DNA from 2 places in the Clostridium sp. SY8519 genome. Region 2 is predicted to be linked to the other one. Evidence: predicted binding sites of a transcription regulator. Region 2 holds the regulator's gene; the other holds the start of a gene.

Region 1 (15,228 bases), 750 kb from region 2:
TGCCGCGAAGGAGCGGCAACCTTGTTTTATCTGACTGCAGAGCAGCAAGGAGGGATTGTTATGCCGCCCATTACGAATGACTGGACGAAACCGCTGGCGGAAGAGTTTAAAAAGCCGTATTACAGACAGCTGTATCAGACGGTGCTTCAGGAGTACCGTACCCGGAAGATATTTCCGGCTGCGGATGATATTTTCAACGCCTTTCATCTGACGCCCCTGTCCCAGGTAAAAGTGGTGATTCTCGGTCAGGATCCCTATCACAATGACGGGCAGGCACACGGACTCTGTTTTTCCGTCAAACCGGATGTGGACATTCCCCCTTCTCTGGCAAATATCTATAAAGAGCTCCAGGATGAACTGGGGCTGAAAATACCGAACAACGGCTATCTGGTAAAATGGGCAAAGCAGGGCGTACTGCTGCTGAATACAGTACTGACCGTGCGGGCGCATCAGGCCAATTCCCATCAGGGGATCGGCTGGGAGCAGTTCACGGACGCCGTGATCCGCGCGGTGAATCAGCAGGACCGCCCCATTGTTTTTCTGCTCTGGGGAGGACCGGCCCGCCGCAAGGCAGCCATGCTGAACAATCCGAAGCATCTGATCCTGGAGGCGCCCCATCCAAGCCCCCTGTCCGCTTACCGCGGATTTTTCGGCTGCGGACATTTCAAAAAGACCAACGAATTTCTGCAGTCCCATGGCCTGGAACCCATTGACTGGCAGATTGAAGACCGATAGAGGAAAGACAGGGAGATAGTATATGGCAAAATCAACATATAATGCAGACAACATATCGGTACTGGAAGGACTGGATGCCGTGCGCAAGCGTCCGGGCATGTACATCGGCAGCGTGTCCCGGAAGGGACTGAACCATCTGATTTACGAGATTGTGGACAATGCGGTGGATGAGCATCTGGCCGGAGCCTGTGATACGATCCATGTCACACTGGAGGCAGACGGCTCCTGTACAGTAGAAGATAACGGAAGGGGAATTCCGGTGGAAATGCATGCCAAGGGAGTGTCAGCCGCCCGCCTGGTGTTTTCCACACTGCACGCCGGCGGCAAATTTGACAGCGACGCCTACAAGACCAGCGGCGGACTCCACGGGGTGGGATCTTCTGTGGTAAACGCCCTTTCCACCTATATGGATGTGGAGATCAGCCGGGACGGCGCCGTGCATCATGACCGCTATGAAAAAGGGCATCCGGTGATCGAACTGGAGCATGGACTGCTTCCTGTGATCGGGAAAACAAAAAAAACCGGCACAAAGATCAATTTTCTGCCGGATCCCGAGATTTTTGAAAAAACAAGATTCAAAGAGGATGAGATCAAGAGCCGCCTGCATGAGACGGCGTATCTGAACCCGAAGCTGACCATTCTGTATGATGATCTGCGGCCGGAAGAGCCGGAGCATATCGTCTACCACGAAGAAGAGGGACTGGCAGGCTTCGTGCGGGCCCTGAACCGCAGCGCGGAGACACTCCATGAGCCGATCTGCTTTTCCGGATCCGCCGAAGGTATCCAGGTGGAAGCCGCTTTTCAGTATACCGGGGAATTTCATGAAAATATTCTCGGATTCTGCAACAATATCTACAATGCGGAAGGCGGCACCCATATCACCGGCTTCAAGACCGCGTATACCACGATAATGAACAATTACGCACGGGAGCTGGGAATCCTGAAGGAAAAGGACGCGAACTTCACCGGGGCGGATGTGCGCAACGGAATGTCCGCGGTGATTGCGATCAAACATCCCGATCCGCGGTTTGAAGGACAGACCAAGACCAAACTGGACAATCAGGATGCGGCAAGAGTAACAGCAAAAGTGACTTCGGAGGAAGTGCAGCTGTTTTTTGACAAAAATCTGGACACCTTGAAGACCGTGCTGTCCTGCGCGGAAAAAGCGGCGAAAATCAGAAAATCCGAAGAAAAAGCCAAGACGAATCTGCTGACCAAACAGAAATTTTCCTTTGATTCCAACGGCAAGCTGGCAAACTGTGAAAGCCGGGACGCTTCCAAATGTGAGATTTTTATTGTGGAGGGAGACTCCGCCGGAGGCTCGGCCAAGATGGCAAGGGACCGGAAGTATCAGGCCATCCTTCCGATCCGCGGAAAGATCCTGAATGTGGAAAAGGCAAGCATTGACAAGGTGCTTGCCAACGCGGAGATCAAGACCATGATCAATGCCTTCGGCTGCGGGTTTTCCGAAGGATATGGCAATGATTTTGACATCAGTAAGCTGCGGTATGACAAGATCGTGATTATGGCGGATGCCGATGTGGACGGCGCCCATATTTCCACCCTTCTGCTGACCCTGTTTTACCGTTTTATGCCGGAACTGATTCTGGAAGGGCATGTGTATCTGGCAATGCCGCCCCTGTATAAAGTCATGCCGGCCAGGGGCGAGGGAGAATACCTTTACGATGATGAAGCTCTGGAACGTTACCGCAAAACCCATAAAGGCAGTTTTACCCTGCAGCGGTATAAAGGACTGGGGGAAATGGATGCCCAGCAGCTGTGGGAGACAACTCTGGATCCGGCCACACGCCTGATGAAGCGGGTGGGCATTGAGGACGGACGCATGGCTTCCGAGGTGACGGAGATGCTGATGGGAAGCGATGTCCCGCCACGCAGGGCCTTTATCTATGAACATGCGAATGATGCCGAACTGGATATTTAGGAAGACGGAGAGTAAGTATGGAAGATACAAAAGAGCAGATCATACAGACAGAATATGCGGAGATTATGCAGAAGTCCTATATTGACTATGCCATGAGCGTCATTGTGTCCCGCGCCCTTCCCGATGTCCGGGACGGACTGAAGCCGGTGCAGCGGCGAACCCTGTACGATATGTATGAGCTGGGACTGCGCAATGAGCGTCCTTACCGGAAAAGTGCCAGAATTGTAGGGGATACCATGGGTAAATTTCATCCCCACGGGGACAGCTCGATCTACGGCGCCCTGGTTGTGATGGCCCAGGACTTTAAAAACAGCGTTCCGCTGGTGGACGGCCACGGGAATTTCGGCTCTGTGGAGGGAGACGGGGCTGCGGCCATGCGCTATACGGAGGCCCGCCTGCAGAAGATTACCCAGGAAGTGTACCTGGGTGACCTGGATAAAGATGTGGTGACCTTTGTACCGAATTTTGACGCCACAGAGAAAGAACCCTCTGTTTTGCCGGTGCGGGTGCCGAATCTGCTGATCAACGGTGCGGAAGGCATTGCCGTCGGCATGGCTACCAGTGTGCCGCCCCATAATCTGGGCGAAGTGATTGACGGGGTAATTGCCTATATGAAGAATCCGGATATTTCCGTAAAGGAAATGCTGGAAATTATACCGGGACCTGATTTTCCCACAGGAGGAATTGTGGCCAACAAGTCCGATCTGGAACAGATCTATTCCACCGGAAGGGGTAAGATACGCCTGCGGGGAAAGGTGGAGACCGAGCAGCTCAAAGGCGGCAAGCAGAATCTGGTCATTACGGAGATCCCCTATCCGATGGTGGGAGCCAATATCGGCAAATTCTTAAACGATGTGTACCATCTGGCGGAAAGCAAGAAAACCACGGATATCCTGGATATCTCCAACCAGTCTTCCAAAGACGGCATTCGCATCGTCATCGAACTGCGCCGGGGGGCAGATGCGGAAAATCTGTGCAACCTTTTATATAAGAAGACACGGCTGGAGGATACCTTTGGCGTAAACATGCTGGCAGTGGCGGAGGGGCGTCCGGAAACCCTGGGACTTCTGGATGTGATCCGCCATCATGTGAAGTTCCAGTATGAGATGAATACCAGAAAATACCAGAATCTGCTGCAGAAAGAAATGGACCGGAAGGAGATTCAGGAAGGCCTGATCCAGGCAGTGGATGTGATTGATCTGATCATTGAAATCCTGCGGGGCTCCAAGGATATGAAACAGGCGAAGAACTGCCTGATCCATGGGGTCACGGATGGAATCCGGTTCCGGGTCAAAGCCCATGAAAAGGAAGCGAAAGCCCTGAAATTTACGGAGCGTCAGGCCACTGCGATTCTGCAGATGCGCCTGTACCGCCTGATCGGTCTGGAACTGGAGGCACTGGAAGCAGAGCATGAAGAAACCCTGCAGAAGATCGCGTTTTACAATAAAGTGCTGGGCAGCAGGACAGAGATGGCCAAGGTCATCATCAAAGATCTGAAAAAGATCCGGAAAGATTACGCGGTTCCCCGCAAAACAGTGATCGCGGATCTGGATGAGACGGCCTACCGGGAAGAAGGGCCGAAAGAGATGGAAGTCACATTCCTGATGGATCGGTTCGGCTATGTCCGTACGGTGGATAAGGCGACCTATGAGAGGAACCGGGAAGCGGCAGACAAGAATCACCGCTGTGTCCTGCCCTGTATGAATACGGACCGGATTATGATCTTCACCAACCGGGGCAGCATGCATATGCTCAAAGTGCTGGATCTGCCCTTTGGCAAGTTCCGGGACAAGGGGACGCCTGTGGACAACCTGACCAATTATTCCAGCGCGGAAGAAGAGATCCTGTATGTGGGATGTTTCAATGAAATCCGGAAAAAGAAACTGTTATTTGCCACACGGAACGGAATGGTCAAACTGGTGGACGGCAGTGAATTTGATGTATCCAAACGCACCACTGCCGCCACCAAACTGTCCGAAGGGGATGAACTGATTTATGCAGGCACAGTGGAGGAGGAGGATTCCCTGGTGCTTCAGTCAGACAGAAACTACTTCCTGCGGATCCATGCCATGGACATTCCGGAAAAGAAAAAACAGCCATCGGCGTCCGGGGAATGAAGACGGAAGAAGGGGAAAGACTGGCGTCTGCCTACCTGGTAAAGCCGGATGACATACAGGTGGTCCGGATTAAGGACCGGGAGGTGAACCTGAACCGTCTGCATCTTTCCCGCAGGGATACCCGGGGAACCAGGCGATGAGTCGGGTGTCAAATCATAAAATTTCTATAAAGAATCAACTTGACCTTGCGGATGCTCTATGCTATTATCACGGATAGACTATGTGTGTCTGAAAAAAGAAACAAGAAACAAGTTGAAGGGAGTAGTTTTATGATCTGGATAATTCCAATCATCGGCGTGATTGCTCTTCTCGTTGCTTTCGGGCTTTCCCGTTTCGTAAAGAAACAGGACGAAGGCAATGACAAAATGAAGGAAATCGCGGCCGCAATTCATGAAGGAGCCCGGGCGTTCCTGTTTTCCGAGTACAAGATGCTCATTATCTTCATCATCGTGGTATTCCTGGCCATCGGCTTCGGAATCAGCGCAACAGAAGGCGCAGCCAGCGGATGGGGCAAGGCAGTATGCTTTATTATCGGCGCTGTGTTCTCCACACTGACCGGTTACGCGGGAATGAACGTAGCCACCAGAGCAAATGTCCGCACGGCAAACGCAGCAAAAGAGAGCGGTATGGTAAAGGCTCTGCAGGTAGCATTCCGGGGCGGCGCTGTTATGGGTCTGTCTGTCGTGGGACTGGGCCTGTTTGGCGTCAGCATGATTTATTTTATTACCGGCAATGCAGACATTCTGTTTGGATACAGCTTAGGCGCTTCCTCCATTGCGCTGTTTGCCCGTGTAGGCGGCGGTATCTATACAAAAGCAGCCGATGTGGGAGCTGACCTGGTAGGTAAGGTAGAAGCAGGTATCCCGGAGGATGATCCCCGTAACCCTGCGGTTATTGCCGATAACGTAGGAGATAACGTAGGCGATGTGGCCGGCATGGGCGCAGACCTGTTTGAGTCTTATGTTGGATCCGTAGTATCCGCGGTATCTCTTGGTATCCTCGCTTTTGGCGAGACGGCAAAGGGTTCCGGCGTGATTGCCGGCGCGCTGTATCCGCTGCTTCTTGCGGCAGTCGGCATCCTGGCGTCCATCTTGGGCGTGTTCCTGGTACGGGGCAAAGAAGGCAAAGATCCTCACAAAGCCATGAATATGGGCACAAATATCGCGAATATCATCACAGTTGTGGTAGCGATCCTCTTAAGCCGTGCGATTCTGGGCACCTTCAAACCGGCCGGCGCAATTATCGCAGGTCTGATTGTAGGTATCCTGATCGGCCAGATTACCGAATGGTATACCTCAGATAAATACAGACATGTACACAAAATCGCGGAACAGTCGGAAACCGGCGCAGCAACCAATATCATCAGCGGTCTGGCTACCGGTATGCAGTCCGCAACACTGCCGATTATCTTCATCGCGGCAGGCATCATCGTTGCTTATGCGTTTGCAGGCGTATACGGAATTGCCCTTGCGGCAGTCGGTATGCTGGCGACCACCGGCAACGTCGTTGCAGTAGATACCTACGGCCCGATTGCGGATAATGCCGGCGGTATCGCAGAGATGTCCGGACTGGATGAAAGCGTGCGTGACATTACGGATCAGCTGGATTCCATCGGCAACACAACAGCAGCCATCGGCAAGGGATTTGCCATCGGCTCCGCAGCGCTGACAGCGCTGTCCCTGTTTGTTACTTATTCCCAGGCTGTAAAACTGAGTGCCATTTCCATCCTTCAGCCTGCAGTTATTGTAGGTCTGTTCATCGGCGCAATGCTTCCGTTCCTGTTCTCTTCCATTACGATGGAAGCAGTGTCAAAGGCAGCATACAAGATGATTGAGGAAGTCCGCAGACAGTTCCATGCAGATAAGGGAATTCTGGAAGGCACCAGCAAACCGGATTACAAAAACTGCGTGGCAATTTCCACACAGGCTGCCTTAAAGCAGATGCTTCTGCCTGGTATCATTGCCATCGTGGTTCCGATTATTGTAGGCGTGCTTCTGGGCTCCGCGGCATTAGGCGGCCTTCTGGCAGGCGCTCTTGTTACCGGTGTAATGATGGCGATCTTTATGTCAAATGCAGGCGGTGCATGGGACAATGCCAAGAAATACATTGAAGCAGGAAACCATGGCGGAAAAGGCAGCGAGCCTCATAAAGCAGCTGTCGTTGGTGATACCGTCGGTGATCCGTTCAAGGATACCTCAGGCCCGTCCATCAACATCCTGATCAAACTTATGACAATTGTATCCCTGGTATTTACTCCACTGTTCGGAGCAGGGATCATTCATCTGTAAAATTATCCGAGCCGGTGCTTTTGCACCGGCTCTTTTTTATAAAATACTATGGAGAAAAAAATAATCTATGGTACACTGGGAGCAGAAAAGAACATTGTCGGACGTAAATTGTGAGAACAGACAGGCAGAACAACAGATGGGGTAAGACAGATGAATTACTGTGAAACAATGGAAGTATTGACGAAGATTCGGAAACAGAGAGGCAGCGTTCCGGGACTGGAAGGCGTCCGGGAACTGGCGCGCCGGCTGAAGGATCCCCAGGATCACATCGGCACCGTTCATATTGCCGGCACCAACGGCAAAGGATCCGTGGGGGCGGAGGTGGCCTCTGCGTTAAAGGAAGCGGGGTACCGTGTGGGCCGTTTTTCCTCACCGGCCGTTTTTGATTATCTGGAACAGTTTCAGATCAATGGAAACAACCTGGAAAAGGAGAAATTTGCGGCGGTAATGACAGAAGTGGAACACTGCTGCCGTGAAATGGAAGAAGAGGGGCTGCCGCATCCCACTGCGTTTGAAATGGAGACCGTGGCCGCCTGGATGATTTTTCTGCGGGAACACTGTGACTGCGCGGTGATTGAGAGCGGAATGGGCGGTACGCTGGATGCTACGAATATTGTGAAGCAGCCGCTGGTCAGTGTGATTACTTCCGTTTCCATGGATCACATGGGAATGCTGGGAGACTCACTGCAGGAAATTGCGGCAAACAAAGCCGGAATCATCAAAGCGGGCTGCCCGGTGGTGACGGTCCGGCAGCATCCGGACGCAATGGGAGTCATTGAACAGACTGCAAAGGAAAAAGGCTGTGAACTGACGGTGGCGGAACTGTCGGAAGCCGCCAATGTGATCGTGGACCGGGAGGGCTGTGCCTTTCAGTATCCGAAGGCCCGCAGCCGGCAGTATGATCTGCCTTTAAGCGGCACTTTTCAGGTGGAAAACGCGGTCTGCGCCATTGAGACCTTGAATGTTCTGAAACGCAGGCTGAGCGGCAGCATCTACCTGCTGAATGACGAGGTCATCCGCAAAGGACTGGAACAGGCCCGCTGCCCCGGCCGTCTGGAACGGATCGGGGAATATCCGGATTTCGTGCTGGACGGGGCCCATAACAGGGGCGCGGCCGCCCGGCTGCGGGAAACGCTGGACAGTGTACGGCGGCATGAGCCTTCGGTATATATTTTCGGTGTGCTGAAAGACAAGGAATACGAAGAAATCATTCGCATCATGTTTTCGAAAAAAGATCGGATTTATACCGTGACGCCGCAGAATGACCGGGGGCTGGACGGAGCGGTTCTGGCGGAGAAGATCCGGGCTGTCGGTTTTCAGGCGAACTACTGCCCGGACATGGATCAGGCGGTGGAACAGGCGGTGGAAGCCGCCGGAAGCACGGGCTGTGTGCTGGCCTTCGGATCCCTGAGTTATCTGCAGGACATCCGGGCGGCGTATCAGCGGTACGCGGAAAGAAATCGGGACCGAAAATAAACAGAAAGAAAAATCATACAGGGGAGAACTGTGGCAGCAATTTTTTTTGACATTGACGGAACCCTGCTGGACAGGGAACACAAAATCGAAGACAGTACAAGGGAAGGAATCCGGCAGGCCAAGGAAAACGGACATCAGGTATTCCTGAATTCCGGCAGGACCAAGGCCTATATTCATGATCCGAACCTTCTTTCTATGGAGTTTGACGGGATTCTGTGCGGGTGCGGGACCCATGTGATTTATCACGGGCAGGATATCGTTTATCATCAGTTAAGCCGGGAACTGGCGGAAAAAACCGTGGATATCTGCTACCGGCATGAGCTTCCGCTGATTATGGAGGGGCGGCACTGGCTTTATATGGATGAAGACATGATCTGCCGGGATCCCTACGGCGCATGGCTTTACCATAAGGAAGCGCCGATTATCCGTCCGATTCGCGGAAACAGTGCCGACTGGGAATGCCAGAAATTTTCCGCGGCAATCCGCGGCCTGAATTACCGGGAGGCAGCGGAAGAATTATCAGAAGATTATCACATCCTGGATCATGACGGCGCGGCTATGGAGCTGGTGCCGAAGGGATACAGCAAGGCAACCGCGATCCGCGCAGTCTGCCGGGCGGCAGGAATTGACCAGACGGAGACCTACAGCTTCGGCGACGGCGCCAATGATGTGGAGATGCTGCAGTACGCCCAATACGGAATTGCCATGGGCAACAGCCGGACACCGGCGCTGGAAGCAGCGGATTATATCACGGATGATATCCATGAGGCGGGGATCTATCATGCCCTGCAGCATTTTCAGCTGATCTGACATGCGGAAAGATTCCGGATGCAGCGCGGAGAGGAATAGAAGGAGAAAGAAAGAGAAAATAAGAGAAAACAGAAGAAAAATTCATATAAGAGCATAAAAAGCAGGAATATACCGTAATATGCAAAGTTGCTTCTCAATGGTAAAAAAACTAATATAGTCTCAGTTGGTTAGCACTCAGATAAAATGAGTGCTAACAAATCAAACCAGATCTTATTCGAAATAAGGAGGACAGCAGAATGAAGTTAGTACCTTTAGCTGACAGAGTGGTATTAAAACAGTTAGAAGCAGAAGAAAAGACCAAATCAGGCATTATCCTTACCGGTACAGCCCAGGAAAAACCCCAGGAAGCAGAAATCATCGCCGTGGGACCTGGAACCAAAGATGTGGAAATGCAGGTAAAGGCAGGAGATAAAGTAATTTATTCCAAATATGCAGGCAACGAAGTCAAACTGGAAGGGGAAGAGTACATCATTGTCCGCCAGGATGATATCCTTGCAGTCGTAGAGTAATGACAGACATATCTGATTTTTTTCTATATTTTTTTTCGGAGGTAATATACAATGGCAAAAGAGCTGAAATATGGAGCAGAAGCCAGAGCTGCACTGCAGGCTGGTGTAGATAAACTTGCAGATACCGTACGTGTCACCCTGGGACCGAAAGGCCGGAATGTGGTATTAGACAAACCCTATGGCACACCGGTGATTACAAACGACGGTGTCACAATCGCGAAAGACATCGAGCTGGAAGATAATTTCGAGAACATGGGCGCGCAGCTGGTAAAAGAAGCTTCCACAAAGACCAATGACGCAGCAGGCGACGGTACCACTACCGCAACTGTCCTGGCACAGGCAATGATCAAAGAAGGCATGAAAAACCTGGAAGCAGGCGCAAATCCCATCGTAATGCGCCGCGGCATGAAAAAGGCAACAGAAGTTGCGGTAAAAGCCATCAAAGAGATGAGCCAGCACGTAAACGGCAAAGATCATATCGCAAAAGTTGCATCGATTTCTGCCGGTGACCAAAACGTGGGCAATATGGTTGCAGACGCTATGGAGCAGGTAACCAATGACGGCGTTATTACAATTGAAGAGTCCAAAACCATGCAGACCGAGCTGGATCTGGTAAAAGGTATGCAGTTTGACCGTGGTTATATTTCCGCATATATGGCAACAGACATGGATAAAATGGAGGCAAATCTGGAAGATCCCTACATCCTGATCACAGACAAGAAGATCTCCAACATCCAGGATCTGCTTCCTCTTCTGGAGCAGATTGTCCAGGCCGGCAAGAAACTCCTGATCATTGCGGAGGATATTGAAGGCGAAGCACTGACCACTCTGATTGTCAACAGACTCCGGGGCACCCTGACCGTTGTAGGCGTAAAGGCACCGGGCTATGGCGACAGAAGAAAAGCGATGCTGCAGGATATCGCAATCCTGACCGGCGGTACGGTAATCTCCGAAGAAGTAGGCCTTGATTTAAAAGAAGCTACCATCGACATGCTGGGCAGCGCAAAATCCGTAAAAGTGAAAAAAGAAGAAACTGTCATTGTTGACGGCGCAGGCGACAAAGATGCCATTCAGGCAAGAATCGCCCAGATCCGCGGCGAGCTGGAAGAGACCACCTCTGATTTCGATAAGGAAAAACTGCAGGAGCGTCTGGCAAAACTGGCCGGCGGCGTAGCAGTCATCCGTGTGGGCGCAGCAACTGAGGCAGAGATGAAAGAGAGCAAATACCGGATGGAAGATGCTCTGGCAGCCACAAGAGCAGCGGTAGAAGAAGGCATTATCGCCGGCGGCGGATCTGCCTACATTCATGCAAGCAAGAAAGTTGCGGAACTGGTAGACACACTGGAAGGTGATGAGAAGACCGGCGCGAAAGTAGTATGCAAGGCGCTGGAAGCTCCGCTGTACTACATTGCGGCAAATGCAGGCCTGGAAGGCGCTGTAATTATTAACAAAGTAAAAGAATCCAAACCGGGAATCGGATTCGACGCAGCTGCGGAAGAATACGTGGACATGATCGAAGCAGGTATTCTGGATCCGGTTAAGGTAACAAGAACAGCTCTGCAGAATGCTACAAGCGTAGCATCCACGCTTCTGACGACAGAGTCTGTCGTAGCAAACATTCCGGAACCGGCTCCGGCTATGCCGGCCGGCGGTGCAGGCGCAGGCGGCATGGGAATGATGTAATGCATCCGCTGTCCGCTGAATGAGATACGAAAAACCCCGAATCTGCCCTTTGAGGATTGCATCCTCAGGGGACAGATCCGGGGTTTTCCTGTGCCGGGAAGGGCGTGCGGAAGGGTGAAGTCTGGCTTGTATCTTACAAATATTTATGTTAGTATCTTTTGTGTATGCCTGCAGACAGGGATACACAGAAGGAATTGATGCGAAACTGCTTCGCACACTTACGAAGGAAACAGGTGGTTTTTTGAGTAAAATAGCGATTTTGACAGACAGCAACAGCGGCATTACACAGGCAGAAGCCGGCAGACTTGGCGTTACGGTGATGCCTATGCCCTTTTTTATTAACGGGGAGCTTTTCCTGGAGGATATTACGCTGACACAGGAGCAATTCTATGAACGGCTCACCGAAGGCGCGGACATTCATACATCCGCACCATCGCCCGCAGACTTTACGGATACCTGGGACAAACTGCTGGAGACCCACGATGAGGTGATCTGCATTCCCATGTCTTCCGGGCTGTCCAGTACCTGCTCGACGGCAACTATGCTGGCACAGGACTATGACGGAAAGGTGTTTGTGGTGGACAATCAGCGGATTTCCGTGACCCAGCGCCAGTCGGTTCTGGATGCCCTGATGCTTGCGAAAGCAGGCAAAAGCGGGCAGGAAATCTATGACGCCCTGATGGAAAACAAGATGGAATCCAGTATCTATATTATGTTAGATACGCTGCAGTACCTGAAGAAGGGCGGCCGCATTACGCCGGCGGCAGCTGCGCTGGGGACTCTGCTCCGGCTGAAACCGGTCCTGCAGATTCAGGGAGAGAAGCTGGACGCTTTCGCCAAGGCCAGAACGGTGAAACAGGCGAAAAGCATTATGATCCGTCAGATCCAGGACGACTGCAGAGACCGATTCGGCTCGGCAGACGGGACAGGCATCCATATTTCCATGTCCTATACCCATGATCTGGATGCGGCGCTGAAGTTCAAGGAAGAAGTACAGCAGGTATTCCCCAATCATGAGATTGTCATGCAGCCGCTGTCTTTAAGCATTTCCTGCCATATCGGACCCGGCTCACTGGCGGTTACGGCCACGAAGGCAATTCCGCTGGATTCCAGAACACAGAAAAAACTGGACAAAGCAGACAAAAAAGAAACCGAAGAAAAAGAAAAAGCAGCCAAACGGGTAGAGCGCGCGGAAAAGCGTGTGGAAAAAGCCGCGGAAAACATGAAAAAAGCGGAAGAAGAGATGAAAGCCGCCCGGGAAGCCGCAGGACAGAAGTAATAAAGGAAACAGGTAATCAAATTGAATTTTGACAAATTAATGAAGGAGCGTGTAGAAAACAACGCCTTTATCCGTCTGGTGGGGATGAAGCTTACGAAGGCATCCGAAGGGTATGCCAGGGGTGAGCTGGAGCTGGATCCCTCCCGCCACGGAAATCCCATCGGTTCCACCCATGGGGGCGTACTGTTTTCCATGTGCGATACCATTGCAGGCACGGCTGCCACGACACGGGGCTATCGGGTGACCACATTGTCCGGAACCATCAACTATCTGAATCCGGCCATGAACTGCCGCAAGTTAATCGGAGAAGCCCGGGAAATCAAAAGCGGGAAAAAAACCGGTGTATATGAAGTGGTACTTACCAATGAAAATGACAAAATCATAGCCTTTGCCACATTCACGTTTTTTCATCTGTCGGTTCTTGAAGACAAGGAACTGCTGGCAGAATAAGGCATTCGGCGTAAACCGGAAGCAAATCATGACGGCCGGCAGTACAGACACAGATCTTTTCCGCCGCGGGAAAACGTGAGAAGAAAAGGTTGTTATTTACAGACAGCAGTGTAATCACACGAAGCTCGAGAAGCAAAAAGGAGGAACTTTTTAATGGTTAAAGCAGTGGTAGGCGCGAACTGGGGAGACGAAGGAAAAGGCAAGATCACAGACATGCTTGCGGAAAAAGCGGATATTATTATCCGTTTTCAGGGCGGTGCCAATGCGGGACATACAATTGTCAACGAATACGGTAAATTTGCCCTGCATACACTTCCTTCCGGGTGTTTTTATTCTCACACAACCAGCATCATCGGCAATGGTGTAGCGCTGGATATTGAAAAACTGATCGGAGAACTGGATGATATCGTCAGCCGCGGTGTGCCGAAACCGAGAATCCTGGTTTCTGACCGGGCACAGGTGGTAATGCCCTATCATGTCCTGTTTGATCAGTATGAAGAGGAACGTCTGGGCGGCAAGTCCTTCGGATCCACAAAGTCCGGAATTGCCCCGTTTTATTCCGATAAATACGCGAAAATCGGATTCCAGGTATGCGAACTGTTTGATGACGATCTGATCCGGGAAAAGGCGCAGACCGTATGTGACAGAAAGAATGTCCTCCTGGAGCATCTGTACCACAAACCGCTGCTGACCGTGGACGGCATCGTGGAAACCTGTAAAAAATACCGTGAGATGATCGCGCCCTATGTCTGCGATGTGTCTTCTTATCTTGCACAGGCCAGAAAAGAAGGAAAAGAGATTCTTCTGGAAGGCCAGCTGGGCACGATGAAAGATCCGGATCACGGCATCTATCCCATGGTGACATCCTCATCCACACTGGCAGCCTACGGCGCCATCGGAGCCGGTATCCCGCCTTACGAAATCAAGCAGATTATTACGGTATGCAAGGCATACTCCAGCGCAGTAGGCGGCGGGGACTTTGTCAGCGAGATTTTCGGTGACGAAGCAGAGGAACTGAGACGCCGCGGCGGTGACGGCGGAGAATATGGCGCCACAACCGGAAGACCCAGACGTATGGGATGGTTTGACTGCGTGGCAAGCAAATACGGCTGCCGCCTGCAGGGCGCTACGGATGTGGCGTTTACCGTACTGGATGTGCTGGGATATCTGGACGAGATCCCGGTGTGCGTCGCCTATGAAATTGATGGCGAAGAGACCACAGAGTTTCCCAACACACCACGCCTGAACCGGGCAAAACCGGTCTACAAAAAGCTTCCCGGATGGAAATGTGACATTACCGGTATCCGGAAATACGAAGATCTTCCGGAGAACTGCCGCAATTATATCGAGTTTATCGAAGAGCAGATCGGATTCCCGATCACCATGGTATCCAACGGCCCGGGCCGTGAGGATATTATTTACCGCAATAAATAATACAGATACAGAGCCGGAGATTTTTCGGATGTATGAAAAAACTGCCGTCCGGGCCGGAATTTTCCGGCCCGGGCGGCAGTCTGCGCAATTGGCCAAAGGGATCCAGACGCTGGGGAGAAGGTGTGTCAGTCAGAGGAGTTCCTGTCTTCTGACGGGGGCAGTTCGTTTTTGGGCGTTTTTTTGGGATCTGCCGGCAGTTCCGGACGGTCACTGCGTCCGGACAGAAGCCGGTAGATAAACGTATAGGCCCAGAGCAGTACCGGGACCACAATCAGGGCCACAAGGGACAGACAGAAGAGGGGAAAGGTGTTCGGGCTGCCGGCGACGGCCAGGATGATTGTGGCGGCAAAAAGGCCGATAATGAGGACGAGGCCCAGAATGGCCAGGATTCGTTTCACTGTTTTCAATAGTTCTTACCTCCGTTTGTTCTATTGTTTCTGATTTGCATCCCCTTGTCAAGAAGAGAGTGCCGGCGAAAACGGCCGGGGACACGGGAGAGGGAGTT
Region 2 (15,228 bases):
TTTTTGTAATCGGTACCCATCTCACGTTTGATGGATGAAATTGTCTTTTCGGCATTTGTTACTGCCTGACGTTTTGCCGGCTCGCCTACCAGACGCTCGCCGTTTTTGGTAAAGGCGACAATGGACGGTGTGGTTCTTGCGCCCTCTGTGTTGGCGATTACTACCGGCTGTCCGCCTTCCATAACTGCTACGCAGCTGTTTGTAGTACCTAAATCAATACCTATAATCTTGCTCATCGTATTATCCTCCTGAAATTGTTTCCTGCTTTTCTCAATCTATATTCAAATACAGTTAGTTTGCAACTTTCACCATGCTGTGCCGTACGATAGAATTCCGGTATTTATACCCTTTCTGGAACTCCTCTGCCACAACATTCTCACCAAAGGCATCGTCATCCACATGCATCACTGCATTGTGAAGGTTCGGGTCAAAGGTCTGTCCCTCTGCTTCGATGACGGTAACGCCTGCTTCTTCCAGGCTGGTTACCAGCTGTTTGTAAATCTGCTCCATGCCCTGTACAATCGGACTGTCTTTGTCTTCTTCGGATACTGCTGCCAGTCCCCGCTCAAAGTTGTCCACTACCGGAAGGATACGCTCAATAATATCCTTTGCCCCGATTTCAAACATCTGTGTTTTTTCCTTTTCGGTGCGTTTCCGGAAATTGTCAAATTCCGCCATCTGGCGTTTCAGACGATCGGTCAGTTCTTCGATCTGCTCGTCTTTTTTGTCTTTTTTCTTTTTCTTTTTAAAGAATCCGTCGTCCAGCTTCTCACCTTCTGCGGATGCCTGCTCTGCTGCCTCCGCCGGCTCCTGTTCCGGTTCTTCTGTTTTCTTCACTGAATCTTCCGCCTGGGAATCTTCTGCTTTATGTTTGAGTTCTTCCTGGTCAAGATCAGCCTTCGTTGTCTTGTTGTCTTCCATGGTCGCACTCCTTTCTCGCTTTATTTTCTGCTAATCATCCGACTCTTTTTCTGTCGTCAGCGCGTTAAAAAAATCCTGCCGGATGGCGATTTCCAGTTTTTTGTTCTTTCGTTCCGGATACAGATCATCCAGCTGCTGCTTGATGATCTTCATGCTTTGAACCACTTTCCCGTAATCCATACGCTTCGGACCGACGATTCCGATGGTTCCCCGCAGGCCGCCGCCCAGGTCATAATTTGCTGTCACGACGCTGCAGTCTTCCATCTCTTCCATCTCATTCTCACTGCCGATATAAACCTGTATCTCATCCGAGTCCGACTGTTCGGAAGCCTTGTCCGCGAGAAAATTCTTCAGTCCGGTCTTGTCCTCCAGGGCCGAAATCAGCTCATAGGCCTTGTGGGAATCACTCAGCTCCGGATAGCGGAAGATGTTCTTGGCCCCGCTGGTATAAACCTCCAGGTCTTCATCCGGCTGGATCGCGTTGGCAACCGCGTCCAGCACATCCGAAATCATGCTGCTGTGGCTGCCGGCCTGCTCTTTCAGACGGGTAATCGTACCCAGATTAATCTGATCCAGTGTCAGTCCGTTTAAGCTGGAATTCAGCAGGATGTTCAGTTTCAGCATGGTCTCCTGATCCAGGGATTCGCTGACTTTGATCATCTTGTTCTTTACCAGGTTCCCGTCCAGCACAATGGTCGCCAGCACATGATTCTGGTCCACATTGGACAGCTGGATAAATTTCAGCTTGCTGCCCGTCACCGCCGGTGTGGATATCATTGTCGCATAATTGGTATTTGCCGCCAGGAGCTTCACCGCTTCTTTCAGCACTTTTTCCATTTTTTCTGTATGCTCGATAACGAAATCCTTCATATCGGAGATTTCCTGATCTTTGTCTTTCATCAGGTTGTCCACATAGAAGCGATAGCCCTGATCCGAAGGAATCCGTCCTGCCGATGTGTGGGGCTGCAGAATGTATCCCAGCTCCTCCAGATCAGACATCTCATTGCGGATCGTCGCTGAACTCAGATTCAGGTCCGTCATCTTGGATATGGTTCTGGATCCGACCGGTTCCCCGGTATCCAGATAGGTCCTTATGATGGCATTCAGGATTTTTGTTTTTCTTTCATCCAGTGCATCCATCTCGTTCGTGCCTCTTCCTTCGTTTCTCATTTGTTAGCACTCATTAGTCTGGAGTGCTAATCGCTTCTGAGGCTAATATACTACCACCCTAATCCTTTGTCAAGCATTCGGAAGATTTTTTTCGGAAAAATTCTGAAAATAATAAAAAATGTGCCGCGGCTGCCGTTCAGGAATCCAGCAGGAACTGACTGAGCACATAATTACTGATATCAATCCCCGCAGGAGTCAGGCGCACCCGGTCTCCCTCTTCTGCCAGCAGGCCTTCTTTCTGTGCTTTCCGAACCGTATCCCGGTAAACCGAGTCAAAGGGCCTGTGAAAGCGTTTGCCGAATTCGGCCTTGCTGATCCCCTTCGTCAGGCGAAGGCCGAGAAAAGCGTATTCCTCCATCTGCTCCTTCAGGCTGAGCGCAGTCTCGGATTCCGCGTGAAAATCTCCTTTTATATATGAAGAAAGATCCGAGTTCGTCCGGAATCTCCAAACCGGATCCGGACGGGTCAGCTCGCCGCTGCGGTGCCGGAGATGCACCTTCATCATGGAAGAGGCACCCAGCCCCAGGCCCAGATATTCCACACCGGTCCAGTATCCCATGTTGTGGCGGCATTCCATCCCCTTTTTTGCGTAATTGGATATTTCATAGCGCTGATACCCGGCATGCCGTAAAATCTCCGCAGTACGCAGATACATCAGCCGCTCCGTTTCCTCAGAGGGAAGCTCCCGCGGCTCCTCGCCGCGCTGCCGCGCCCGTTCATCTTCTTCATAACGCTGGTAAAACGGCGTGCCTTCTTCAATGATCAGACCGTATGCGGAGATATGTTCCGGTTCCAGGGCAATCACTTTCTGCAGCGTGTCCTTATACGTCTTCAGCGACTGATTGGGCAGGCCGAACATCAGGTCCACATTGATATTGGAAAATCCTGTCTGACGCGCCGTCTGATAACCGTCCAGGAACTCTTCAAAGGTGTGGATTCTGCCCAGAAGCTGCAGTTCTTCTCTGCTGCAGGACTGAAGGCCGAAGCTGATCCGGTTGATGCCGGAAGCTTTCATGATCTTCAATTTTTCCCTGTCCACCGTTCCTGGATTGCATTCCATCGTGATTTCCGCGTCTTCCCGGATCCGGTACCACCGGTACAGTCCTTCCATCAGCCGCTGTATCTGCCGGGGTCTTAAAATGGACGGCGTGCCTCCGCCAATAAATATACTGATGATTTCATAATCCGCAAGATCTTCCGCCTTTTCTTCTGCTTCGTGAAGAAGCGCCGAAAGATAAGCTTCTGTTTCAGCGAAATCTTTCGGCGCAGCGGACAGAAAATCGCAGTATTCACACTTCCTTACGCAAAAGGGAATGTGTAGATACAATTCTGCCTGTTTCATGGTTTCTTCTCTTTTCTATTTATCATCCAGCTTCAGAACGCTCATAAATGCCTTCTGTGGAATTTCCACGCTGCCGATCTGGCGCATGCGTTTCTTGCCTTCTTTTTGTTTTTCCAGCAGTTTTCTCTTTCGGGAAATATCACCGCCGTAGCACTTCGCAAGCACATCCTTGCGCATCGCCTTGACCGTTTCCCTTGCAATTACTTTGCCGCCCACTGCCGCCTGAATCGGTATTTCAAACAGATGGCGCGGAATCTCTTCTTTTAATTTTTCGCAGATCTTCCGTCCCCGGTCATACGCGCTGCCTTTGAATACAATAAAGGAAAGGGCGTCCACTTCCTCCCGGTTGATCAGGATGTCCAGTTTTACCAGTTCTGACCTTACGTATCCCTTCATTTCATAATCAAAGGAAGCATATCCTCTGGAACGGGATTTCAGCGCGTCAAAGAAATCATAGATGATTTCATTCAGCGGCAGCACGTACTTCAGAACCGCGCGGCTCTCTTCAATATATTCCATGCTGATGTATTCGCCCCGGCGTTCCTGGCACAGATCCATAATGCTGCCGATATATTCGCTGGTTACCATGATTTCCGCGTCTACCACCGGTTCTTCCATGTATTCCACTTCCGAAGGATCCGGTAAGTTGGAAGGATTTGTGATCTCCAGCATGGTTCCGTCGGTCTTGTGCACCCGGTAAATAACGCTGGGGGCTGTGGTAACCAGATCCAGATCGTATTCCCGTTCCAGCCGTTCCTGAATAATATCCAGATGCAGCAGACCCAGGAACCCGCAGCGGAAGCCGAATCCCAGCGCTGCCGAAGTCTCCGGCTCAAACTGCAGGGCCGCGTCATTCAGCTGCAGTTTTTCCAGTGCGTCCCGCAGATCCGGATACTTGGCTCCGTCTGCCGGATACACACCGCAGTACACCATGGGTGTCACTTTTTTATATCCCGGCAGCGGCTCCCTGCAGGGACGTTCCCGATCCGTCACGGTATCTCCGACCCGTGTATCCCGTACATTCTTTATGCTGGCAGTCAGATAACCGACCATGCCGGCGCTCAGTTCATCACAGGGAATATAGCGGCCGGCGCCAAAATATCCCACTTCCACTACGTCGGCCTCAGCACCGGTTGCCATCATGCGGATCCGGGTTCCCACTTTCACAGATCCTTCCTTGATCCTGCAGAATACGATCACCCCTTTATAGGAATCATATACCGAGTCAAATATCAGTGCCTGCAGGGGCGCCTTGGGATCTCCTGTGGGCGCGGGAATCTTCTGAACGATCTGTTCCAGCACCTGATGCACGTTTTCTCCTGTTTTTGCAGAAATACGGGGCGCATCCTGGGCTTCGATGCCGATCACGTCCTCGATTTCCTCAATGACCCGGTCCGGATCCGCGCTGGGCAGATCAATCTTGTTGATCACCGGCATGACATCCAGATCGTGATCAATGGCCAGATATACATTGGCCAGGGTCTGCGCCTCCACGCCCTGGGCGGCGTCCACCACCAGAATCGCTCCGTCGCAGGCTGCCAGGCTGCGGGACACCTCATAATTGAAGTCCACATGCCCCGGCGTGTCTATCAGGTTAAAGATATATTCCTCGCCGTCATCCGCTTTATAAATAATCCGAACCGCCTGGGATTTGATGGTGATGCCCCGTTCCTGCTCCAGTTCCATATTGTCCAGAACCTGTGAGGTCATCTCCCGTTCGGTCAGTGTGCCCGTCATTTCTATGATACGGTCAGCAAGGGTGGATTTCCCATGATCTATATGGGCTATGATGCAAAAATTTCTGATTTTACTCTGATCGATCAATTTATTTCCTCCTGTACAGCCTCTCCAGAGGCTGATAATATCTGCGAAACAAAGTATAGCATAGTCAGGAATTATTTGTCTAATCTGTAACCGGCCTCCCGGCGGGAAAATATCGAAAAAAAATTATTTTTTTATTGACAAACATCATCTGATCTTCTATCATAAATAAGCATGATTTCGTCAGTGCTTCCGTGTCTGTACTGATGAACGCTAAGAACAACTCAGTATGGGAGGTGTAACGAATGGCTAACATCAAATCAGCGAAAAAGAGAATTCTTGTAACAGCTACCAAGACAGAGCGCAACAAAGCAATCCGCTCTTCTGTTAAGACTGCTATCAAGAAAGTGGAAGCAGCTGTCGCAGCTAATGACAAAGAAGCTGCATCCGCAGCATTACTTGCCGCTACTTCTGTAATCAGCAAGGCAGCCGGCAAAGGAATCTACCACAAAAACAACGCTGCAAGAAAAGTTTCCCGTTTAAGCAAGTTAGTAAACGGCATGAATTAATATACGGCGTAAAACAGATCGCAAAAACAGCTGGAACCGTCATCCAGCTGTTTTTTTATGCTTTTATTTACGCGCTGTACCTGATGATCAGCAGTTCCACCGCCAGGCGGTCGTTTTGTCTGCCGCTTTTTATTTCCTCGTCGGTACGGATACAGTCGGCAAAGGCCTTCCGCAGTCTGTCTGCGGTAAATTTCGACGCCTGTCCGAGATTTTTTTTCACCGCAAAGGGCGGAATCTTTAACCGGGATGCCGCCTGCTGCCGTGGAACCCCCTTTTCCTGCATGCTTTTCAGCTGTTCCAGAATATGGAACTGCCGTGTAATCAGTGCCAGGATCCGCATGGGCGGTTCCCGGAGCATCACCAGATCCTGATAATAGCGAAGCGCCTTCTGCTGATTCCGTTCTGCAATCGCGTCAATCATGGCAAATATCTTTCCCTGCACCTGACTGCCGCAGACCGCTTCCACATCTTCCGCGGATATCACCGTCCGGTCCATGGTATATGCCAGCAGTTTTTCCAGTTCGTTCGCGATTACATTCATATCATCCCCGGTGCGGGACAGGAACAGTTCCATCACACTGCGGGTGATCTTCTTGTGTTCCGCCTTCAGCTTCTGCCCGACCCAGAGCACCAGTGTCTCTGTTTTCTGTCTGCCGCATTCTGCCGCATGTCCGTGTTTCTGGATATATTTATATAATTTGCCGCGTTTGTCCACTTCCGATTCCGCAAATATCAGAACCGTACTTTCCGGAAGTTCCGGGAGGAAATTCACCAGACGTTCCTGGGAAGAGCGAAAGAAACCGCTGTCTTCCACAAGAATCACCCTGCGTTCCGCGAAAAAGGGCAGCGTTCTGGCCAGTTCGATCAATTCTCCGGGGTCTGTGCGCTTTCCCTCCATCACCGTATAATTCATCGTATCCTGCGGATCGGTCAGCGCACGGATCAGATTTTCTTTGGTCTGCACCGCCAGATAGCGTTCTTCCCCGAAAATCAGGTAAAGATTTTGAAAGGTTTGATTTTTAATATCTGTATTTATCTGCTTCATAAAAATATTCTAACAAGTCGGATTCCTGCCTGTCAACCGCGGCAGCCGTTGCTTCTCACGGAAAATCATGCTACTATATTTGCCATGAATACAAAAACTTCGATTATGGCAAAAACCCCTGCACTGATTCTCTGTGCATTAATCAGCTGCGCCCTCTGGGGCAGCGCTTTCCCAAGTATAAAAATCGGCTACCGCCTGTTTGCGGTCGCCGGCTCGGATACCGGCGCGCAGATGCTCTTTGCCGGACTGCGTTTCTTTCTGGCCGGCATCCAGGTACTGATCTTTGAATCCATCCGCCGCAGAAAAGTAATTCTTCCGGACCGGGCTGCCCTACCGGGCATTGCGGTACTCAGCCTGTTTCAGACGATTCTGCAGTATGCTTTTTTTTACACAGGCCTGGCGCACTCCACGGCAGTCAAGGGGGCTCTGATCACCGGCACCACCACCTTTTTTTCCATTCTGACGGCGGCGCTGCTCTTCCGCGCCGAGCGGCTGTCCCTCCTGAAACTTCTGGGATGCCTGGTCGGATTTGCCGGCCTGGTCCTCGTAAACCTGGGCGGCACCTCTGTTTCCCTGCACGCGGCTCCGCTGGGAGATGCCCTGATGCTTCTGTCCGCCCTGTCTTCGGGCATTTCCACCGCCTGTCTGAAGATCTTTTCCGGAAAACATGATCCGGTGATGCTTTCCGGCTGGCAGTTTTCCCTGGGCGGAATAGTGCTGATGGGAATCGGCGCCGGCATGGGCGGCCATCTGCATCCGGCCGGACCGTCCGCCTTCCTTCTTCTGCTTTATATGGCGCTGATCTCTTCCGTTGCCTACACCCTCTGGGGCATTCTGCTGAAATACCATCCGGTCTCCCGGGTAACCGTATTTTCCTTTACGATTCCGATCTTCGGCGTCCTGCTGTCCCTGCTTTTCGCCGGCGAAAATTCCACCCTTCCATTCGCGGTATTTCCGGCACTGGCCCTGGTCTGCGCCGGCATCTTAATCGTCAATCAGGTGACGCGAAGGGAAGCCTCTCCTCAGTCCGAGTAGCCACAGGGACGTTCGGTATAAAAGGCCCTGCTTCCATTGGTTCCTGTTTCAGACGCCCTGACGCGGATCCGGATCTGGCCGCCGTTTTTCGTCGTATAAATCCTGGCTCCTGCCTCCCGCAGCCGTTTCAGCGTATCCGGGGAAGGATGGCGGTAGCGGTTATGTTCCGCTACAGAAATCAGCGCTGCTTCCGGCGCTGCCTTTCTCAGAAATTCCTCCGAAGTGGAGCCTTTGGATCCATGATGTCCCACTTTCAGCACATCAACTTTTCTGACCTGTCCGCGCCGGATCATCTCTTCTTCTCCTTTTTTTCCCAGATCTCCGGTAAACAGTGCGGAAATCCCCCCGCCTTCCAGACGCCAGACCTGGCAAAGTTCATTCGGATCTTCTGATCGGTCATTCCTGCGGGGATACAGACAGGTCATTGTAATTTTTCCCATGCGCAGACAGTCCCCCGCCTGCACATATACCACCCGGCAGCCTGCTGCTGCCGCCGCTTTGCGCAATTCCCCCATTCCGGCATCCCCGGCATCTGCGGCGGCGGACGCCCTGCTGAACACCAGATTGGAAACCGGATACCCTGCGCGGAGGATTTCCAGCAGACCGCTGATATGATCCTCGTCCGTGTGGGATACCAGCCACCAGTCTATTTTTTTTACCTTGCGGTAACGCAGATAGGGAAGAATGCGCCGGAGACCAACGGAGGAAATATTGCTGCTGCCGCCGTCGATGCAGACATTGCCGCCGTCCGCTGTCTGAATGTGAATGCCGTCCCCCTGCCCCACATCCAGCAGATTGATCTCAAAGGACGGCGGGGGCGGAACCAGCAGAAAAACACTCATGACTGCAGCAGATCCGCCCGTCAGCAGACCCCGCAGCACACAGCAGCGGCGGTAAATTTTTCTTCTGCGTGCCGCACCGCTCTGATCCCTTCTCTGCACCAGGCGCCGCTCCAGCAGCCGCATCCATACTGCCGTGCCGAATAACATAATATAAAAGAGCGCCATTGCCCAAAGCGGCGGTCGCCCCACAATCCATGTGCCGCCTGGAAGCAGGTCCGTCAGATCCATGGCAGACCGGAACAGAGCAAGGATCCCCCTGCAGGGAAGCAGCAGGATGCCTGCGCCGGTCAGAGATACCAGCCCGAGCAGTCCGCTGGCCAGAGCGCAGATCAGCAGCGGGCCGCACAGCGGGATGACCAGCAGGTTGAGAAAAACCGCATAGACGGGGATCTGATAAAAATACCAGGCAGTCAAAGGAAGCATTCCCAGACTCACCGTAAGACTCATGGCAAATCCGCTGCGATCCAGCAGAGCGCGGACCGGCGGCGGAAGCGGAAAGCGGCCATACAGCGCAGATACCGAAGGATAAAGGGCAAGAATCGACAGAATCGCGCAGAAGGACAGCTGGAACCCTGCCTGCCGCAGGAAAAACGGATCCACCAGAAGCAGGATAAGGGCCGCGCTGAGCAGTCCCATCCGGGAATCATACTTTCGGCCGGACCATTCCGCTCCCAGCATGTACAGGGACATGATCACCGCGCGGGCACTGCTGGCCGGCCAGCCGCTGACTGCTCCGTACAGAAGCAGCACCATGCCGCAGACAGACACCGCCGCGCCGTAGGAAACACGGAACCGCTTCCGCAGCAGCCGGTATAAGCTCATGCCCACCACAGATACATGGAGACCGGAAATCGCGAGAATATGCGCAATTCCGTGATCCTGATAGGCCGCCAGTTCCTCTTCTTCCAGGCCGCTTCTGTCTCCCACTGTAAGCGCGCAGAGAATCCCCGCCGTCCGGCCGGGGAGCGCCTGCTGATATACCGCCGCCAGTCTTTCCCTGATCTCTGTCAGTCCTTCTCTCACCGGAAACCGGGGATAACAGATCACCTGAATCGAATCGCAGGTCAGACAGCAGAAAATCCTTTTTTGCTGATAATACTGACGTGGGTCAAAATTCCCCTCATTGGTCCTGCGGGAAAATGGCTGCATCACGCCGGAAACACGCACTCTGCTTCCTGCCGGAATCCGGTCATTCCGGCTGTACAGAAGCATTCCGGGAAGCCGGTACCCTCCTTTCCCGCTGCGTACCGACACCCTGTGGATCACATAGACCGCGCCTTCCTCTTTTCTGCTTCGTTCGGTCACAATGCCGGTGGCCGTTCCCCGCAGATCCTGTGAAAAAAAGCTGCTGCAGCGCTGTGATTCCATCATACCGGATAGATACATCAAGATCACCGCGGCTGCCGCAGCGGATAAAAGCAATATTCTGAAGTGCCGCAGACGAAACCTCCTGACACTCTCTCATGTTTCTGCAGTTTGCTGCCCGTATTACTAGGACTGTCTGTTCACCAGGTCAGAATTTTTTTCGTAATAGATCTGAAGGGGCATCGAGTTGCGGTACAGCAGGTCGGAATTGCCGTCAATGGAAATCTGCACGGAGGTGATTCCCGGAAGTTCTGTCAGTGAATTCACGATCGAATAGATCACCACTTCCGTCCCGATGTTGTAATCCTGATCGTTGAATGAGCTTCCCAGGTTCACATAGCACACCCCGTCCATAACAGAAATTCTGTTCAGTACCACAGAATTCGGCAGGGTCGTACGGGCGTTTTTGGATTTGGGCCCTTTCAGAAGTTCCCGCATCACAAGCTTCGGTGTGGAAATGTTGCTGGCAGAACGCACCGTCCTGGTCTCCCGAACCAGCCCGTCTCCCTTTTTATTGGAAAAGTAGAGGTTTAAGTCCATCTGATAGGATTCATCCTCCACATTGCCCAGATCGTCGGAAAAACTGGTGTCTGTCATGATGCCGATCTTTTTCCCGCCCGCATCTGTCAGGGGCTTGCTGTCAACGAAAAAGGAGATTCCCTTTACGCCTTCCACCTGCATCAGGGTTTTGACAATGGCGCCTCTGCACAGGATTTCCTGGGAGGGTTTCATGTCTGCATATTTATCATCAAAATACAGATATACCTGATGGTCCCGGATTTCCGGACTGGACATGGTAACATCCTTTGGAAGGATGGGCTGCCGGTCGGCGCCGGACTGCTCCCCGGACAGACGCTTCAGAAGATACAGCACCTGTTCCTGGGTACTGTCTCCCCTGCAGGTAATTCCCTCCCTGGTCAGCCCGGTGGCATCATTATTGATATAATACAGATAGGCGTTATAGGACGCGGTTTTATCTTTTCCGCATCCGGCCATGGAAACTGACGCCGCCAGAATCACGGCAGCCAGTATTGGTTTGATTTTTATTTTCATGCGGCTGTCGTCACCCTATCTTTCTGTCTTGGCTACATACGTCAGCGGAATTCTGACCTGGAAAGTCGTTCCCTCGCCTTCAATACTGTGTACTTTAATGGCGCCGCGATGCATGATAATAATATTTCTTGTAATTGCCAGACCCAGACCGGTACCGCCGATGGCTCTGGAATGGGATTTATCCACACGGTAAAAACGCTCAAAGATATGTGCCTGGGCGTCTTCCGGAATCCCGATGCCGTTATCCATCACAGAGACAAAGAAATTCTTGTGATCCGCGTTCAGGCTTACATGGACAAACCCTTTCGGTTTGTTGTATTTGATGGCATTTTCGATCAGATTGGACAGTGCCAGCGTAAGCTTGGTTTCATCTACTTCCGCAGTAACCGGACGGAAGCTTTCCAGGACCAGGTCCACTTCCTGCCGGGCAGCAATCGGCTTTAAGCGCTTCATCAGAAGGTTTAACAAGTCGTTGATGTTTACATTGGAAATATTCAGCTCGCCGGCGGATTTATCCAGTCGTACGAGGGAAAGCAGATCATTGATAATCTTGTTTTCCCGGTCGATTTCATTGGTAATATCCCCCATGAACTCGCTGTAAAGCTCTGCCGGCACATTCTCCATGCTGTTTAAGGAATCCGCCAGCACTTTCATGGAAGTCAGGGGGGTCTTCAGCTCATGGGACACATTGGACACAAATTCCTGCCGGGACTCATCCAGCAGCTTCAGGCGCCCAAGCATCTCGCTGCAGGCATCGGAAATCTCCTGCACTTCCTGATATTTGCTGACGGCTGTAAAATCTGAGGTATACCCCTCCTTGACCTCCTGAATCGAAGACGCCAGCTGATGCAGCGGCTTCACCAGACGATTGGCCAGAAGGAAGCCTCCCACCACAACAATCACATAGGTAATCAGCTGCAGGATAAAGGCCCATTGGATCATGTGGTTCAGATCCTCCGTCATGAAATCCGAGGATCCGTTTACCAGCGCCACGCCGCAGACCTGTGTCGTCCGGATGCTGCTGTTGGAGGAATCAGTGTTCCGATCCCCCTGAACCGGGACCTCCCGGTAAATCGGAACGGCGATCCGGATATAGGATTCCTTGCGGTTGTACTCACGGACGGTACGCGCTTCATTGTACGCGGTAAGAATCTCGGAAGAAATCACATCCTTGCCCACGATGCGGTTGTAAGTGTCCGTGACAGCCTGGAAGGAATCATTCACCAGTATAATGCGGATATCATAGACGGATCCCAGCTGTTCGATATGTGCGGTAATGGCTTCTGATTCCGCGTCATTCAGATAGTCATTTCTGGTGATCTGCGAATTCAGAAGCCGGATCTGTGAGATAATATCATTCATTCTTGTTTCCGCGGAATAATTCTCATAGGCGCGTATCACACCGACACGAATCACCACACTTGGAATCACCGCGAAAATCAGCAGAAAAATATAGATACGAAATTTCAGACTCTTAAAAAAGTTACGTAAAGCAGCAAACATGAATATCCTCTAAGCCTAAGCCACATGGTAGTAATATCCGACACCCCATTTGGTGTGAACATATTTCGGTTCGCTGGGGTTCGGTTCCACTTTTTCACGAAGCCTCCGGACATGCACATCCACAGTCCTTAAATCCCCGGGATACTCATAGCCCCAGACCAGATTCAGAAGCTGCTCCCGGCTGAAGACTTTTTCCGGATTTTTCACGAAAAGCTCCATCAGGTCGAACTCCTTGGCCGTCAGGGATATCTCTTTGTCCTTGATGAACAGACGCCGGCTTTCCGCGTCAATTTTCATATCGCCGCTGACAATCAGGCTTTCGTCCTTTTTCTCTGTCTGGCGTACGGAAGTACGGCGGACCACCGCTTTGATTCTGGCTTTGACTTCCAGGATGTTGAAGGGTTTGGTAATATAGTCGTCTGCGCCATATTCCAGTCCCATGATCTTATCCATATCTTCGCCTTTGGCACTGAGCATCACGATCGGAACCTGGGAGAATTCACGAATCTGCTGGCACACCTGCAGACCGTCCATCTTCGGAAGCATTATGTCCAAGAGAATAATATCATATTCATTGTCTTTAGCCTTCTGCAGCGCTTCTTCCCCGTCGTAGGCGCAGTCCACTTCCATCCCTTCCTGTACCAGGCTGAAACGGATTCCCTTTACGATAAGCTCCTCATCATCTACTACCAGTACTCTTGTTGCCATCTTTACACCTCTTATACCGTAATCTGATCTTTAAATTTGGAAAAGGTACCTTCTTTGATTCCGGGCACATTCATCAGATCTTCTTTTCTGCCGAATCTTCCGTTGGTCTCCCGGTAACGCACAATCGCGGACGCCTTGTTCTCCCCGATACCCGGCAGGGTCATCAGCTTCTCCACATCGGCGGTGTTGATATTTATGAGATCCGCGCTTCCGGAAGAAGCAGCCTTCCGGCTCTGATCCGCGCCGGTTCCGCCGGAGCCGTTCGTTTGTCTGCTGTCGGCAGGCTTTGCCGGAATCCGAACCATGGCACCGTCAGATACTTCTTCCGCCAGGTTCACGCTTTCCCTGTCTGCCTTCCGGGTAAATCCCCCTGCCCGGTCCACCGCCTCATACAGACGGCTGCCGCCCGGCAGCTGATAGACGCCCGGATGCCTGACAGCACCGCACACATAAACATAAATCCCATTCTGCAGGGAATCGGATTTCTTCTGCAAAACCGGATCTGTCTCCTCACTGGAGGAGGACCATTCGGATAATTCACTTCGGGATTCCGACAGCAAAACGCCGTGAGAAGGTCCCGAGCACGCGGTACAGATGAATGCCAGAACCGTAATGATACCTGTATAAATGTATCTGTAATACATAAAAAGCATATCCTTTCAAACAGAATCTGTTAAAAAGGCCCCTTAATGCTTCTCATTCATTCTAACGAAATATAGAAAATAAGACAAGTTCTTTTTCGCATGGAAAAGAACTTGTCCTATTCCGTCCGGCCGATCCGCCGGGTACAGGTTTCCGACTGCGGAATCTCTTCTGCCGCGGTTTACTGACGGGCCTCCAGCCCGGTCAGCACTTCATCCAGTATGCGGATCATTTCATCCACATGCGTTTCCTCTATCACAAGCGGCGGCACCAGACGCAGCACATCGCTGCCGGCGGAGATCACAAGGAGCCCCCTGGTCAGCGCCGCCCGGGATACTTCCCCAACCGGAAGGCTGAGCACCACGCCCTGCATCAGTCCCGCGCCCCGCAGGGCTGTAATGCAGCTGTGCTTTTCTTTCAGCTCTTCCAGCCGTTTCACCAGATAACCGGATATCTCTCTGACATGATCCGTCAGGTGTTCCTGTTCAAAAATATCAATGACTGTGCTGACCGCCGTGCCAATCAGCGGATTGCCGCCATAGGTGGTGCCATGGTCGCCGGGCGCAAGGGATTTGTCCGCCACCCGCTGTGTCATAAGGAAAGCGCCTACCGGTACGCCGTTGCCCAGCGCTTTCGCCACGGTCATGATATCCGGCTGTACGCCGTATTTCTGCCAGGCAAACATATACCCGGTACGCCCCATGCCGCACTGGATTTCGTCCAGAATCAGCAGGATGTCTTTTTCGTCGCAGAGTTTGCGGACTCCCCGGATAAACTCCGGATCCGCCGGGTAAATTCCGCCTTCTCCCTGTACGGTTTCCATAATAACGGCACAGGTCCTGTCATTTACCAGTGCTTTTACACTCTCCAGATTGTTATATTCCGCGAAATGCACACCGGGTACCAGCGGTTCAAAGGGTTCCCGGTAGTGGGCGGTGCCGGTTACCGACAGCGCGCCCAGGCTTCTGCCGTGAAAGGCATGATTCATGGCAATGATTTCATGGCCGGCATGGCCGTCCCGTGTATAGGCATATTTTTTCGCCGATTTGATGGCTCCCTCAATCGCCTCGGTTCCGCTGTTTGTAAAGAACACACGGTCCATGCCGGAGATTTTCAGAACTTTTTCCGCTGCTTCCGCAACCGGCGGATTATAGTACAGATTTGAGGTGTGGATCAGCTTGTCCACCTGATTTTTCAGCGCCTGTTTGTAAGTTTCGTTGCTGTATCCCAGCGCGCATACCGCGATGCCCGCCGCGAAATCCAGATATTTTT

What was found. Region 2 encodes HrcA, which represses chaperone genes, less so after heat shock. Its sites were predicted from a motif close to TGTTAGCACTCNNNNNNNNNGAGTGCTAACA; they were not measured.
Region 1: CXIVA_RS01420 (co-chaperone GroES) is a predicted target of HrcA. The motif match lies at 9,534-9,564, and genes of this name have one in related genera.

What each region holds. Positions count from the first base shown of each region.
Region 1 is NC_015737.1:263,205-278,432, reverse strand. Features, by position in the region: gene ung (uracil-DNA glycosylase) at 61-735, shown strand; gene CXIVA_RS01445 (DNA gyrase subunit B) at 758-2,677, shown strand; partial or broken gene CXIVA_RS01440 (DNA topoisomerase (ATP-hydrolyzing)) at 2,695-4,934, shown strand; gene CXIVA_RS01435 (sodium-translocating pyrophosphatase) at 5,064-7,082, shown strand; gene CXIVA_RS01430 (folylpolyglutamate synthase/dihydrofolate synthase family protein) at 7,233-8,558, shown strand; gene CXIVA_RS01425 (Cof-type HAD-IIB family hydrolase) at 8,589-9,368, shown strand; gene CXIVA_RS01420 (co-chaperone GroES) at 9,605-9,877, shown strand; gene groL (chaperonin GroEL) at 9,929-11,560, shown strand; gene CXIVA_RS01410 (DegV family protein) at 11,802-12,839, shown strand; gene CXIVA_RS01405 (PaaI family thioesterase) at 12,861-13,289, shown strand; gene CXIVA_RS01400 (adenylosuccinate synthase) at 13,443-14,723, shown strand; gene CXIVA_RS13990 (hypothetical protein) at 14,849-15,130, opposite strand.
Region 2 is NC_015737.1:2,352,403-2,367,630, reverse strand. Features, by position in the region: gene dnaK (molecular chaperone DnaK) at 1-236, opposite strand, end outside; gene grpE (nucleotide exchange factor GrpE) at 292-921, opposite strand; gene hrcA (heat-inducible transcriptional repressor HrcA) at 952-2,091, opposite strand; gene hemW (radical SAM family heme chaperone HemW) at 2,228-3,433, opposite strand; gene lepA (translation elongation factor 4) at 3,449-5,257, opposite strand; gene rpsT (30S ribosomal protein S20) at 5,500-5,763, shown strand; gene holA (DNA polymerase III subunit delta) at 5,831-6,808, opposite strand; gene CXIVA_RS10870 (DMT family transporter) at 6,914-7,843, shown strand; gene CXIVA_RS10865 (DNA internalization-related competence protein ComEC/Rec2) at 7,831-10,125, opposite strand; gene CXIVA_RS10860 (GerMN domain-containing protein) at 10,177-11,103, opposite strand; gene CXIVA_RS10855 (HAMP domain-containing sensor histidine kinase) at 11,119-12,606, opposite strand; gene CXIVA_RS10850 (response regulator transcription factor) at 12,622-13,314, opposite strand; gene CXIVA_RS10845 (helix-hairpin-helix domain-containing protein) at 13,326-13,958, opposite strand; gene CXIVA_RS10840 (aspartate aminotransferase family protein) at 14,138-15,228, opposite strand, start outside.